Regions from separate parts of the Margalitia sp. FSL K6-0131 genome, predicted to be linked through region 3. Evidence: riboswitches for the same ligand, from Rfam matches in the RefSeq annotation. Region 3 holds a riboswitch; each other region holds the start of a gene.

Evidence for each region. A riboswitch is a leader RNA that binds a small molecule or an ion and turns the genes downstream of it on or off. The one in region 3 is predicted to bind S-adenosylmethionine.
Region 1: another riboswitch for S-adenosylmethionine. It lies ahead of NSQ59_RS20240 (cyclase family protein); the one in region 3 lies ahead of NSQ59_RS04235 (Fur-regulated basic protein FbpA).
Region 2: another riboswitch for S-adenosylmethionine. It lies ahead of mtnK (S-methyl-5-thioribose kinase); the one in region 3 lies ahead of NSQ59_RS04235 (Fur-regulated basic protein FbpA).

What each region holds. Positions count from the first base shown of each region.
Region 1 is NZ_JBBOZS010000001.1:4,138,388-4,142,673, forward strand. It holds gene NSQ59_RS20235 (5-methyltetrahydropteroyltriglutamate--homocysteine S-methyltransferase) at 247-1,350, opposite strand; gene NSQ59_RS20240 (cyclase family protein) at 1,402-2,154, opposite strand; SAM riboswitch class I at 2,243-2,344, opposite strand; gene NSQ59_RS20245 (hypothetical protein) at 2,399-2,530, opposite strand; gene NSQ59_RS20250 (hypothetical protein) at 2,604-2,876, opposite strand; gene NSQ59_RS20255 (ABC transporter ATP-binding protein) at 3,053-3,727, opposite strand; gene NSQ59_RS20260 (ABC transporter permease) at 3,729-4,286, opposite strand, start outside.
Region 2 is NZ_JBBOZS010000001.1:3,637,050-3,641,335, forward strand. It holds gene ltrA (group II intron reverse transcriptase/maturase) at 1-1,346, shown strand, start outside; SAM riboswitch class I at 1,664-1,819, shown strand; gene mtnK (S-methyl-5-thioribose kinase) at 2,212-3,405, shown strand; gene mtnA (S-methyl-5-thioribose-1-phosphate isomerase) at 3,427-4,286, shown strand, end outside.
Region 3 is NZ_JBBOZS010000001.1:841,106-845,391, forward strand. It holds gene NSQ59_RS04225 (LysR family transcriptional regulator) at 1-204, opposite strand, end outside; gene NSQ59_RS04230 (3-hydroxyacyl-CoA dehydrogenase) at 344-1,243, shown strand; gene NSQ59_RS04235 (Fur-regulated basic protein FbpA) at 1,293-1,493, opposite strand; SAM riboswitch class I at 1,560-1,663, opposite strand; gene NSQ59_RS04240 (GNAT family N-acetyltransferase) at 1,927-2,460, shown strand; gene NSQ59_RS04245 (hypothetical protein) at 2,503-2,673, shown strand; gene NSQ59_RS04250 (DinB family protein) at 2,709-3,218, shown strand; gene NSQ59_RS04255 (phosphotransferase family protein) at 3,215-4,219, shown strand.

The DNA.
Region 1 (4,286 bases), 3.3 Mb from region 3:
TTGAACATTTTGTGTTAGGGCTTGAATAATTAAAAAATCAGATACTTTTCTACGATAAATAAAACTTAATATGAAAATTGGAAGAATGTGCATGCGATAGAAGGCAAGAATAATAAATAGACAATCGTTCATTTCAAATTCTGCCTATTTCATCTTTCCTAGAAAAAACACCCAAAACTGTTTATTTAACAACACTTTTGGGTGATTCACCGTTTTAAAACAACTTGGTTAAAAATTAGTTATTTCCTATCCCCATATTTCTTTAGAAATATCTACAATATATTTCAACTTCGCCCATTGTTCTTCTTCGGATAAAATATTCCCATGATGAGTAGAAGCAAAACCGCATTGAGGGCTGATACATAATTGCTCTAATGGTACGTATTTTGTTGCTTCCTTCACGCGTGCTTTAATGGTCTCCTTATCTTCTAATTTACCATGCTTCGATGTGAAGACACCCAGCACGACTTGGGGGCCCCCATTTGGAATGTATTCCAAAGGTTTGAAATCTCCCGAACGATCGTCATCATATTCCAGGAAAAATCCGTTGACTTTTTCTTTTGCAAATAAGGTTGGCGCGATTTTTGCATAACTGCCTTCAAAAGCCCATTTCGATCGGTAGTTACCACGGCAAAGATGAGTCGTTACAATTAGATCTTCCGGTTTATCCTCCAGTACTCCATTTGCAACACGTAAGGCTAATTCTATTAATTCTTCACGGGAATAACCGCTATCATGAAATGGAATTTCCGGTGCATTAAGACCTGCAATGTAGACATCATCTAGCTGAAGATAACGGCAGCCAGCATCATAAAAGGCTTTAATTGCCTCGCGGTACGCTTGAATAATATCATTTGCATATTCTTCAATGTTAGGATAAACATCCAGATTACGGATACCAGTGTTAAATAATTGATTAGGACTCGGAATCGTTTGCTTTGCAATGGCACGGTCTCCAACGATTTCTTTAAATTCAATAAAGTCTTTTACATGTGGGTGATGAGGGTTAAATGAGATTTTTCCAACCACACGAACATTGTATCGTTCTGTTTCCTCCCCCTTAAATTTAAAGCCATGCTCTGGAATGTAGCCCTCTACACCATTTAAATGCTCTAGAAAATCCGTATGCCAAAATCTTCGGCGGAATTCTCCATCTGTGACAGCTTGCAGTCCGACTTCGATTTGTTTATCAACAACTTTCTTAATCTCGTCTGTTTCAATTTCATGTAGTTCTTGTGCTGTAATATTCCCTTCTTGGAAATCCTTCCTGGCCTTATGAATTCTTGCTGGTCGTAATAAACTTCCCACATGGTCTGCTCTGAATGGAGCTTTTATTAATGTTTTTGTCATTTTAATCTCTCTCCCTTAGTATTTTTTAAATCTATCAAATGTATTAAGTATTTATGGCAAAATAGCAAAAGAACGAACTGGAAAACCAGTTGCTTTCTCAGGCTTTGGACTAATATTGAAAATTACAGCTCCTTTGGCTGGCAACTTATCTAGGTTCGTCAACAATTCCACTTGAAATGTATCTTGTTCAAGCACATAGTATTCACCAACGAGGGAACCATTTTTGCGAAAATCAAGGGCCGCATCTGTATCAAATGTTTCGTGTCCAACAGCTTTAATCTTTCTTTCTTCAAATAAAAATTTTAAGGCTTCTATTCCCCATCCCGGAGTGTGACTATTTCCCTCTTTATCTTTATTTTCAAATGCCTCCTTATTAGGCCAACGCTTCCCCCAATCAGTACGTAAAGCGACAAATGTACCTGCTTCGATTTTTCCATGTTCCGCTTCAAACTTTAAGACATCATCAACAGATAATATAAAGTCATTATCTTCTTCCGCTTCCCTCGATTTATCAATTACAATATGAGGCAATACGAGTTCCTTTAGCTCTAGATCCTCAAGGTAACGTTTGTTTCGAACGAAATGTATGGGGGCATCGATATGTGTTCCATACTGACCTGGAAAATGGAAACCTTGTGCAAAAAAGCCATCATCATGGGTAAAAAGTGTTGTAAACTCTGCATCGTCAAAAGCGGAAAAATGTGGGGAATTCGGGCCAAAAGTATGTGTGAGATCAACCCATTCTTTCCTTTGAAGTACCTCAAAGACTTTCAAAAGCTCATTATCTGTTTTTACTGTTGACATAAAATCACCTCATATATGAATGTAAATATTAAAAACCCCTCTTCTAGAAAACAGAAGAGGGGTGAATAGACGAAAACATTACCTGCTCCTCTTATCTTCTAGCCTTACGCTACTGGAATTGGCACAGTACTTAAAAAAGTCCGCTGCCGAGGCTTCAAAGGGCCAGTCCCTCCACCTCTCTGGATAAGAAAAAATTCAAAATATTAAGTTATGGAATTTACTATACAATTTGAAAGGAAATTTGTCAACATGGGTTAATGGAGGATTTTTCTAGGTCTTCTTTAATATAGGATCTTTTCTTAAACTTTGATGCTTCTATTAATTCATTTGTTACATCTGAGATAAATTCAGATTTTGTTGCTTCGTATATGATCAATATCTTCTTCCCCTTTTACGTTTCTAGTTATAGATTATTAATACGTAAAAACCCACCTTTTGGGTGGGTAATACTATTTATGTCTTACTGTATTCCACAATACCTTCTGAGTTGTTAATGTTCTATTACATTTGTAATTACTATTATATTTTTTTATTAGAGAAACAATAGTAGATTTCGATTTACCAGAAACTTGACTAGTCGGGTGATGAAACATATAGACACAGTCACTTGTTCGAAAATGTCCACCTAGCCTATCCGTTCTTCCGGAATGAGCGGATGCACTATTTACACTAACCACAAATAAAAATGCCGCAATAATTATCGTTGTAATAACTTTTTTCAAAAATCTCCCTCCCTAAATATTCATATATTTAGATTATTTTGTAAATAATAGAAAAATGATTTTTGCATGAAATAGAAGTATTAGAAAAAAAACAGCCCAACACAAAGCGTTAGGGCTGTTCTCAAACAGTTAACTCATTAAGATGTATTCTTTAAGTCAACGGAATATATTTTTTTCTACAATATTACTCCATCGCCCATTTTAATAACATGATCAGCAAATGATAGCATTTCTTCATCATGGGTAACCATTAAAGTCGTGATATTCAACGTTTTTGTTAAATCTCTGATTAACGTCATAACGTCCTTTGACCTTTTTGAGTCCAAACTAGCAGTAGGTTCATCTGCAAACAGGACTTTGGGTTGATGGATAATCGCACGAGCAATGGCTACACGCTGCTTTTCACCACCTGATAATGATGATGAATAAGCATTTTTCCGGTGATCCATTTCTACCAATTTTAATACTTTATCGATTTCCTTTTTTCGTGCATGTTTACTGAGGGTAGATTCAGATACGTCCAACATTAACATTAGTTGCTCTTCTACTGTGAGAAAAGGAACAAGATGTGCGAATTGAAAGACAAACCCAAATTGACTTGCACGTATTTTTCGAACTTGTTCAGCATTCATGGCAGTCATATTTTTTCCATCAAAGATTACTTGCCCATTGGAAGCGGGTTGAAGGCCGGCAGCTATAGTAAGAAGGGTACTTTTTCCAGAACCTGATGCTCCCACTAATGCTGTAACTTCTCCTTCCCTAAGTGAAAGATTAATTCCCTTTAGTATTTCCTCCTGTACATCCCCATTAGTAAACGTTTTTCTCACTTCATTAATCGTAAATAATGACATATTAAACCTCTCCTTGTTGAATAGCTTGTAGTGGTTCAACTTTTTTAATTTGTATACCCGATAGCGAAGCCCCAATAAATCCGATGACAAGGAAGACAATCGATATTTGTACAGTTGTTGCAGGTGTTAAACTAAAAGGTATTCCTTTAGGGGCTATGTTATTAAACAATTGACTGAGTCCAATCGATAGAGCAAGCGCAATGACAGTAATCAAAATCATCTGTGTCCACATTATCTTGAACAAGCTGCTTGTTTTTAAACCAATTGCTTTCAGAATACCGTATAGACCAATTTTTTGGACATTCATCATATAGAAAAAGATAGCAAACAACATGCCGCTGATGACAACTAAAAACCATACGATCATATTTAGGGACATCTGTTCTGCATTATAACTCGGAATTGAGTTAAGAAACTGCTTTTTCGAAAATGATTGTAATCCTTTTATTCCTTGTGTTGAATCATCTCCCGGTTTGAATATCAATTGCATTTCATTGACTCGATACATTTCTTTGTAGTCCTGCATATTGATATAAGCCACAGGTGCATGGCTAAATTT
Region 2 (4,286 bases), 2.8 Mb from region 3:
TGAACATTGGACATCATCATTACTGTGTTGATATTGACATAAAAGGTTTCTTTGACAATGTCAATCATGGAAAACTTTTGAAGCAGCTATGGACAATTGGAATAAGAGATAAGTCCCTACTCTGTATTATCTCTAAAATTCTTAAATCCGAAATTGAGGGTGAAGGAATTCCTACTAAAGGAACACCGCAAGGTGGGATAATCTCCCCTTTGTTGTCCAATATTGTTCTTAATGAACTGGATTGGTGGGTCAGCAATCAATGGGAAACTTACAAACCTAAAAATGCGACCACCATTGGGTTTCGTCAATATGCTAGGAAATACACTAATCTCAAGGATGGCTATATTATACGCTACGCTGATGATTTTAAAATCATGTGTAGAACATATAAGGATGCCAAGCGATACTATCATGCCACAGTTGACTTTCTTAAGAAAAGACTCGGTCTTGAAGTCAATGCCGACAAATCTAAAGTAGTCAATTTAAAAAAGAACTCTTCTACTTTTCTAGGTTTTAAAGTCAAATTGGTTCCTCAAGGAAAATCTAAATTTGGTTGGGTAGCAAAAACAAACATGACTGATAAAGCTATCACTAAAACCAAAAGAGTATTAAAGGATAGAGTTCGAGAAATTCAAAAGAATCCTATAGCAGAAAATGTAATTCGATATAATACCACCTTAATTGGTATACAAAATTACTACCGATATGCCACGAAAATATATCTTGATTTAACGGAGATTAGCTACGGTTTGCGCAAAGCCATTAAAACCAGATTAAGAAACAACATGAGCGTTATTAGATTCAAAGAGACATCCGAAGAATTTAAAAAGAAAACTCAAGGGATAAAATCAGATACTAAGGTATATGTAGTTCAAAATGCACCTTTACTTCCAATCACCGGAGTACATCACAAGAAGCCAATGAACTTTTCACAAAATATATGCAACTTTTCAAAGGTTGGTCGTGAGAAAGTTCATAGCAATCTTAAAGCCATACCAAGAGATGTTTTGAAATATGTCATGTCCAATTATTCTGTCAATCGGAGCATTGAGTACAACGACAACAAAATATCAAAATACGTAGCCCAGTATGGAAAATGTTATGTAACAGGTGAAGTAATAGGAATCGATAGAATCTATTGTCATAACGTTAAGCCCCGTAGGATGGGTGGCACTGATAAGTACTCTAACTTAGTGATTATAGATTCCAAAGTACATAAACTCATATACATGAAAAATCCTGATAGAATCCGGGAGGTTCTTCGAACTCTAAATCTTAATACGAAACAGTTTAACAAGCTTAATCGCTTGAGAACTGAATCTGGAAATGAACCAATAGTAGTTTAAAATAATTTATTGTATCAGTTGGAAACGATGGAACGCTGAGTGCTCTGAAAGGGGCTCGCTCAGTGTGAAGTGGGGGAAAAGACGGAGATTACATCAAACTCTTACCTATCACTATAGATTATTGCGGAAGGAACGGAAAATGAACAGCTCATTACGGGAGAAATTGATTTAGAAACCGTTTCAAAGGTCCGAAACACAATCCCTGTTTTTGCTGACAGATTACCAGAATTCTATTAAAATTTTTTATTATTATTGACAAAATGATTTTTATGTTTGTAAAATAGCGTTAATTGAATATTTGATTATGACTTAATTTTCTCTTATCAAGAGTAGGCAGAGGGATTTGGCCCGATGAAGCCCAGCAACCGACCGTAATACCGTTGTGAAACGGGGCGCTAATGAATGCGCCGGGATTTTTCCCATAAGGCACGGTGCTAATTCCAACAGAAGGATTTCCTTCTGGCAGATAAGAGGTGCGAAGATGACTTCAAGCCTCTTTCTATGTGGAAAGAGGCTTTTCTAATGTTGAAAAGCCTCTTAAGAACAAATGCGTAAGCGCCTTGCCCATCGGCGTATGGATTTCGTAGTCGCTCACCTCGAGATAAAGGAAACACAATGAGGTAGTTCACGAACAAGTGAAAATAGCACTTCCATTTTCAACTGATGTTGACTTATCGTAGGGAGGAGACGGAGAAATCCACTAGCCGATAGGCGCTGGTGAAATTTGAAGTGCCAATTTCACTTGAAGCTAGACGTAGACAACTTTTCAAAAAGTTATCCACAAGGTTCAATTTTATAAATCCCTGAGCAACAAGAAAACACTATCTATATTTGCATTTAATGTGTTATTGAAGGAGGAGTTATCATGGCAGTATTGACAGAAAACACGTACAAACCATTAACAGTGGAATCAGCGATTAATTTAGCAATCAACTTACAACTGTTTACCAATAAAGAAAACCTTGTATGTAAAGAAATAGGCGATGGCAATTTAAACTTAGTTTTCCATATTGTCGATAATGAAAAGCAAAAAGGAATTATTATAAAACAAGCTCTTCCTTATGCTAAAGTGGTTGGAGAAAGCTGGCCGTTAACCATCCATCGCTCTGAAATCGAGGCTAATGCCTTAAAAACTCACGGTGAGTTTGTTTCGCATCTTGTACCAAAGGTTTATCATACTGACAAAACCTTGGCGATTACCGTTATGGAGGATCTATCTCATTTAACTATTGCCCGTACTGGCTTAATCGATGGTCAAAACTATCCGCTGCTTTCTTCACATGTTGGAGAATATTTAGCAAAGACATTGTTTTATACATCCGATTATGCTCTTCACCCTTTCAAGAAGAAGGATTTGGTGAAACAATTTTCCAACCCAGAACTATGCAAAATTACGGAGGACTTAGTCTTTACAGATCCATTTTTTGATGTTGATACAAATGATTTTGAAGAGGAACTAAAGGATACCGTGCGTGAGATATGGAAAGATGCATCCTTAAAATTCGAGGTTGCCAAATTAAAGAAGCAATTTCTTACTGAAACCGAAGCCCTTCTGCATGGAGATTTACATACAGGCAGCATTTTTGCCAGTATAACCGAAACAAAGGTCATTGATCCCGAGTTTGCCTTCTATGGCCCGTTTGGTTTCGACGTTGGCCAATTTTTTGCGAATCTAATTTTTCAAGTAATCGTAAGAACTGGTGAACAAAGACAAGTAATTCTAAATCATTTAGAAAAAACTTGGGATATCTTTCAAACGATTTTCACCGATTCATGGCAAAAAGATTGCCTTGAACCATTTGCGGAGATTGAAAGCTATTTGCCGTATATCCTTGGAAAAATCTTTACGGACTCTATCGGCTTTGCGGGCTGTGAATTAATCCGCCGTACCATTGGTCTTTCACATGTAAAGGATTTAGATGGAATAACGGATATAAAGGTGAGAATTGCTGCGAAAAAGACAGCTTTAAAGCTAGGCAGGGCTTGTATTCTTTATCGCCATAAAATTAATGGTATGGAAGACTATATTTCTTTTATAAAACAAAACATCAATGAATAATAGGCAAAAAGGAGTATTAGAATGGTTCAAACAATACGGATTCCGATATCTGTAGAATGGAAGGAAGATCATATTAAACTTTTAAATCAGCAAAATCTTCCCCATCATACAGATTATATTAATTTGACTACAATTGAGGATGTATATGATGCGATCGTTACACTAAAGGTTCGGGGAGCGCCTGCAATCGGAATTGCGGCAGCATATGGACTTGCAATGTCTGCGCAAAAGTATGACTTTGAAACACTTGAACAATTTAAGTTGAAAGTAAACACAGAAAAAAGCTACTTGGCCAGTTCAAGACCGACCGCTGTAAATTTATTTTGGGCGCTTAATCGTTTAGAAAAATCATTGGAAAATGTTCGTTCCATTAACGAAGCAAAAACTACTCTTCTTCATGAGGCGTTTCAAATTCAAGCGGAAGATGAGGAAATGTGCAGGCAAATTGGTGAGAACGCCTTAACATTGCTGCATCCCGGAGACTCCGTGATGACCATCTGCAATGCAGGCTCTATCGCTACTGCAAAATATGGAACAGCGCTTGCTCCTTTTCATCTTGCTAGGGAAAAAGGAAAACAATTTCATGTATACGTTTGTGAAACCCGACCTGTTTTACAAGGAGCACGATTAACCGCTTGGGAACTTCAGCAATCAGGTGTAGAAACTACCTTAATTACCGATAATATGGCTGCTCATACAATGAAAACAAAGGGAATTAAGGCAGTCATTGTTGGAGCAGATCGAATAGCTGCAAACGGTGATACAGCTAATAAAATCGGCACTTTTGGGTTAGCATTAATAGCAAAAGCCCTTAACATCCCATTTTATGTTGCTGCTCCTTCGACAAGCTTTGATTTAACCATTAACACAGGTGATGAAAT
Region 3 (4,286 bases):
TTTTTCAATAATCACCTTTCCTTCAGGTGTTGGTGCAGCACTTTGCCCCCGTGACCTTGAAAATAGCGTTACCCCCAATTCACTTTCTAACAATGAAATGGATTGGCTGATTGCCGACAAAGTAATATGCGATTTTTGGGCCGCCATCGTTAAGGACCCGGATTTGGAAATTTCGACGATATATTGTAATTGTTCAAGATTCATCTTTTGCTCCTATATTAAGTATTACTTAATTATTAATTAGTATATCTAATTTTTATTTAATTTAAAACGTTGTTATAATTAGGGGGTAATAAAAGATATTAATAAGGAAGCTTCTTTTAAGAAAAGAGGAGAAAATACGATGAATTACAAAAATATCACCGTTGCAGGAAGCGGCGTTTTAGGAAGTCAAATTGCTTACCAAATTGCTTTCAAAGGCTTTAATGTAAATGTATATGACATTAATGATGAAGTATTAGGCAAAGCAAAAGATAGAATCTCGGATTTGAAACAACGTTATCAAGAAGATTTAAAAGCAACAGAGGAAGAAGTAAATTCCGCTTTTAATCGAATTTCCTTTTACAGTGATTTAGCAAAAGCAACTGCTGAGGCGGATCTAGTGATTGAAGCAATCCCTGAAGTGGTTCAAATAAAAACAGATTTTTATAAAGAACTAGGAAAAGTAGCTCCGGAAAAAACGATTTTTGCGAGCAACTCATCGACATTATTGCCAAGCCAATTTGCAGAGGCGACAGGCCGTCCGCAAAAATTCTTAAATTTGCACTTCGCGAATGAAATTTGGAAAAACAATACTGCGGAAATCATGAAGCATCCTGGAACGGACGCGAAAGTATTTGAGGATGTAATTGATTTTGCCAAAGCCATCGGAATGGTTGCATTACCATTGCAAAAAGAGCAGCCAGGGTATATTTTAAATTCATTATTAGTTCCGCTTTTAGATGCAGCGCAAATGTTGTTATTAAATGAAATTGCCGATCCGGAAACCATTGATAAAACATGGATGGTAGCAACAGGAGCACCAATGGGTCCATTTGCGATTTTAGATGTGGTTGGAATCACAACCGCTTATAATATTACACTCGCCAAAGCGGAAGCAACAGGTAACCCTGACTATAAAAAACTTGCTGATTTATTGAAATCCGAGTATATCGATAAAGGAAAGCTTGGAAGAGGAACAGGGGAAGGATTCTACAAGTATCCTAATCCAACTTTCATGAACCCGGATTTTATACAAGCTTAATATAAAAGCAGATATCCCTTTCTAGAAAGGGATATTTGCATTTTCCAATTTAAAAATTTCTCCACCGGATGGAATCGATACCGCTGTGAGGGTGGTTTTTTGATTGAATTTTAAAATATTCATATTCCAAATCCGATAAGGTTAACTCAAATAAATGCTTGCCGTCTTTTTTATATTGATCAAGTTCAATTAACTTACTAATTAATTCGTTCCTTCTAGTTTCAACAGCTTCCCTTAGTAATTTACCCATAAAAAAATCCACTCCTTTTTAATGAATAAAGATAAGAAGAGGATTACTCGAATACTTATGAACCTCAACTTATCTTCCAAGCATATGCTTGCAGGAATTAGCACAGGATTCCATTGGAATCTGCTGCTGAGGTTTCATCGGGCCAGTCCCTCCACCTCTCTGGATAAGTTTCCATGACATGTTAATTTTATTATTGATAATAGAATAAATCCTATAATTCCTATTTGTCAACTTATATTTATTTCTATTTCCATTTTTTATGCCAACAATTTAGTGGCAACCGAAAACGGACACCGGAACAGGCGCAATCCATAAAATTAGAATAATTTATGAAATGCTACATATCTTTTTTTAGATTATGGAAAGTTTTCATACAGCAGGAATTTTATAGCAAATGTCGAAGATTAATAAAAAATCATTTGGAGGAAGAGGAATGCCTGTATTCAAAAATAATGTGAAATGCATTATTAGGACTGCAGCTTTAAAGGATGCTAAGCAAATTTTGGATTTAGAGTATTCTATCATTTGTGAGAGGGAATTTTTCATTTCAGTACCTGAAGAAATTGAGAAACCATCCATACAGGAACAAAAAGAATGGATTCATAAGATAATCGAAAATGAAAAAGAGACAATGCTTGTGGCTGAAATAGATGGCGGGGTTGTCGGCTGGATAGTATTTCAATCTGATAATCGTAAAAGATTATCACACACTGGTTCTTTAAGCATGCTGGTTAAGAAAGAATACAGAGGGATGGGAATTGGAAAAATGCTCTTGAAAGCATTATTAGACTGGGCAGAGAAAAATCTTTTTATCGAAAAGGTAAGCTTAGGAGTATTGTCAACCAACCTTAGAGCAATATCCTTATACAAGAGTATCGGGTTCTTGGAAGAGGGACGTAAAATAAAAGAATTCAAGATGAGTGAAAATGAGTATGTTGATGATATCCTAATGTATAAATTTGTATAAACTAATGTTAAGCTGTAGGACACATAAAAGGGGGGTTTTTCTATGACCTTCAAAAAAGCATTTAATATTGGTTATTTTATCTTTCTGCTCACTATGATGATTGTATACTTTTTCATTCCTGCCGAGCGAAAATTTCCAGTCATTCTTATGCTGACGGTGGTCTTTGGATTATATCAATTTATCTTTTTGTTTTATAAAAAAAGAGTTTCTTAATCAACGAGGGGCTGGCCTAAAAGGGAGAGGGTTTAATGAGTGATCATGAAGTGCTGGAAACGTTCAAAAAAGATTTGCAAAACTATTCATTAGAGCAGTTACAATATATTTCGGCTGAAGGTGTTTGGTCTATTGGGCAAATGTATGACCATTTGATTGTTGTTGCCAATGAGTACCTAGATTATATGGAAGCCTGTGCATTAGCAAAGGAAGAGCAAACGCTTGGAAAAACGGAGTTCGGGGAGAATTTATATAAATTAGGCGGCTTTCCCCCTATTAAAATCAAATTACCAACTGAATTAAATTCCCCGCCAAACAATTCGGCAAGCAGAGAAGAACTTACGAACAGACTGGATCAGGTAATCGAAAGAATGAGAGAATGGGAAATGAAAGTGGATGGTATCAATCCAAATTACAAAGTGAAACATGGGGGATTTGGCTGGCTAAATGCGAGGGAGTGGTACGATTTAGTCGGCATGCATTCCCGCCATCACCTGCGTCAGAAGGATGAATTAGAACAAAAGCTAAAGAAGGTTGTTAAATGACAACGGAAATCATTTTTGCTTCCAATAAATTAGGCCATATCCATAACGAGCAATTGCAGCTTATGCTGGATAAATTTCATTTAGGACAGCTGGTTTCCTCTACGAAAACGGCAAATGGGGCAATGGGACAGACGATGCTTATCACATCAACGGAAGGGAAATTTGTGTTGAAGGGAAACCCTTTGTATCCTGGACAATTGGTGGAGGAAAAATTTTTTATTGAAAATCTCCATAAAAGAACAAAAGTAAAGGTTCCCATTCCATATAGGATAGACGATTCGGAAGAAATATTCGGTTGGAGCTATTCGCTTATGCCATGCCTCCAAGGGGAGCATATGAATTCCGGTCACTTTCAAGCTTTATTGAATGCAGAGGACAAGCATCGACTTGCTGAAGCAATTGCAGAAACTTTAAGGGAGTTCCATCGTTGGAAAGTGAAGCAATTCGGTGAGCTTGATACCGGGCATTTTGGGATAGTTCCATTTAAAGAAGGCTATGTAAAATGGCTGTATAACAGAATTATGTTTTGGTTAGAAGATGCGAAGAAATACTCCGTGATTACAACGGATGATATAAAATGGACAGAAACATTGTTGGAGGGCTCTAGACAAAGCTTCGAAACATTTACTTCCCCAACATTCGTGATGGGTGATTTTAAGCCCGGTAACTTTTTGATTAACAACGGTTTGAATGGCTGGGAAATCAGTGGGGTATTCGACTTCACTAATGCTTATTTCGGAGATCCTGTTTCGGATTTAATAAAGATGATGATTTATTATATGGATAACGGGGAACAGGAGATAGCGAAACATCTTTTAAATGTTTATTTGGATGATATAAAAAATAAAGAGGCAGTAAAAAATCGCCTGAAAATACATATGCTTCAGCAGCGCGTTTTAGATTGGGGATGCGCAAAAGCAATCAATATGGTAACTTGGGACCCCAATCTTCCGTTTTCCCAGTGGGTGGAGACTTATACGAATTTTTTGGATAAAGAATAACCTTCCCAAAAATATTAGTAACGGGTTTACTTTAGAGGTGTAAACATTATAAAACACATAGCAAAAC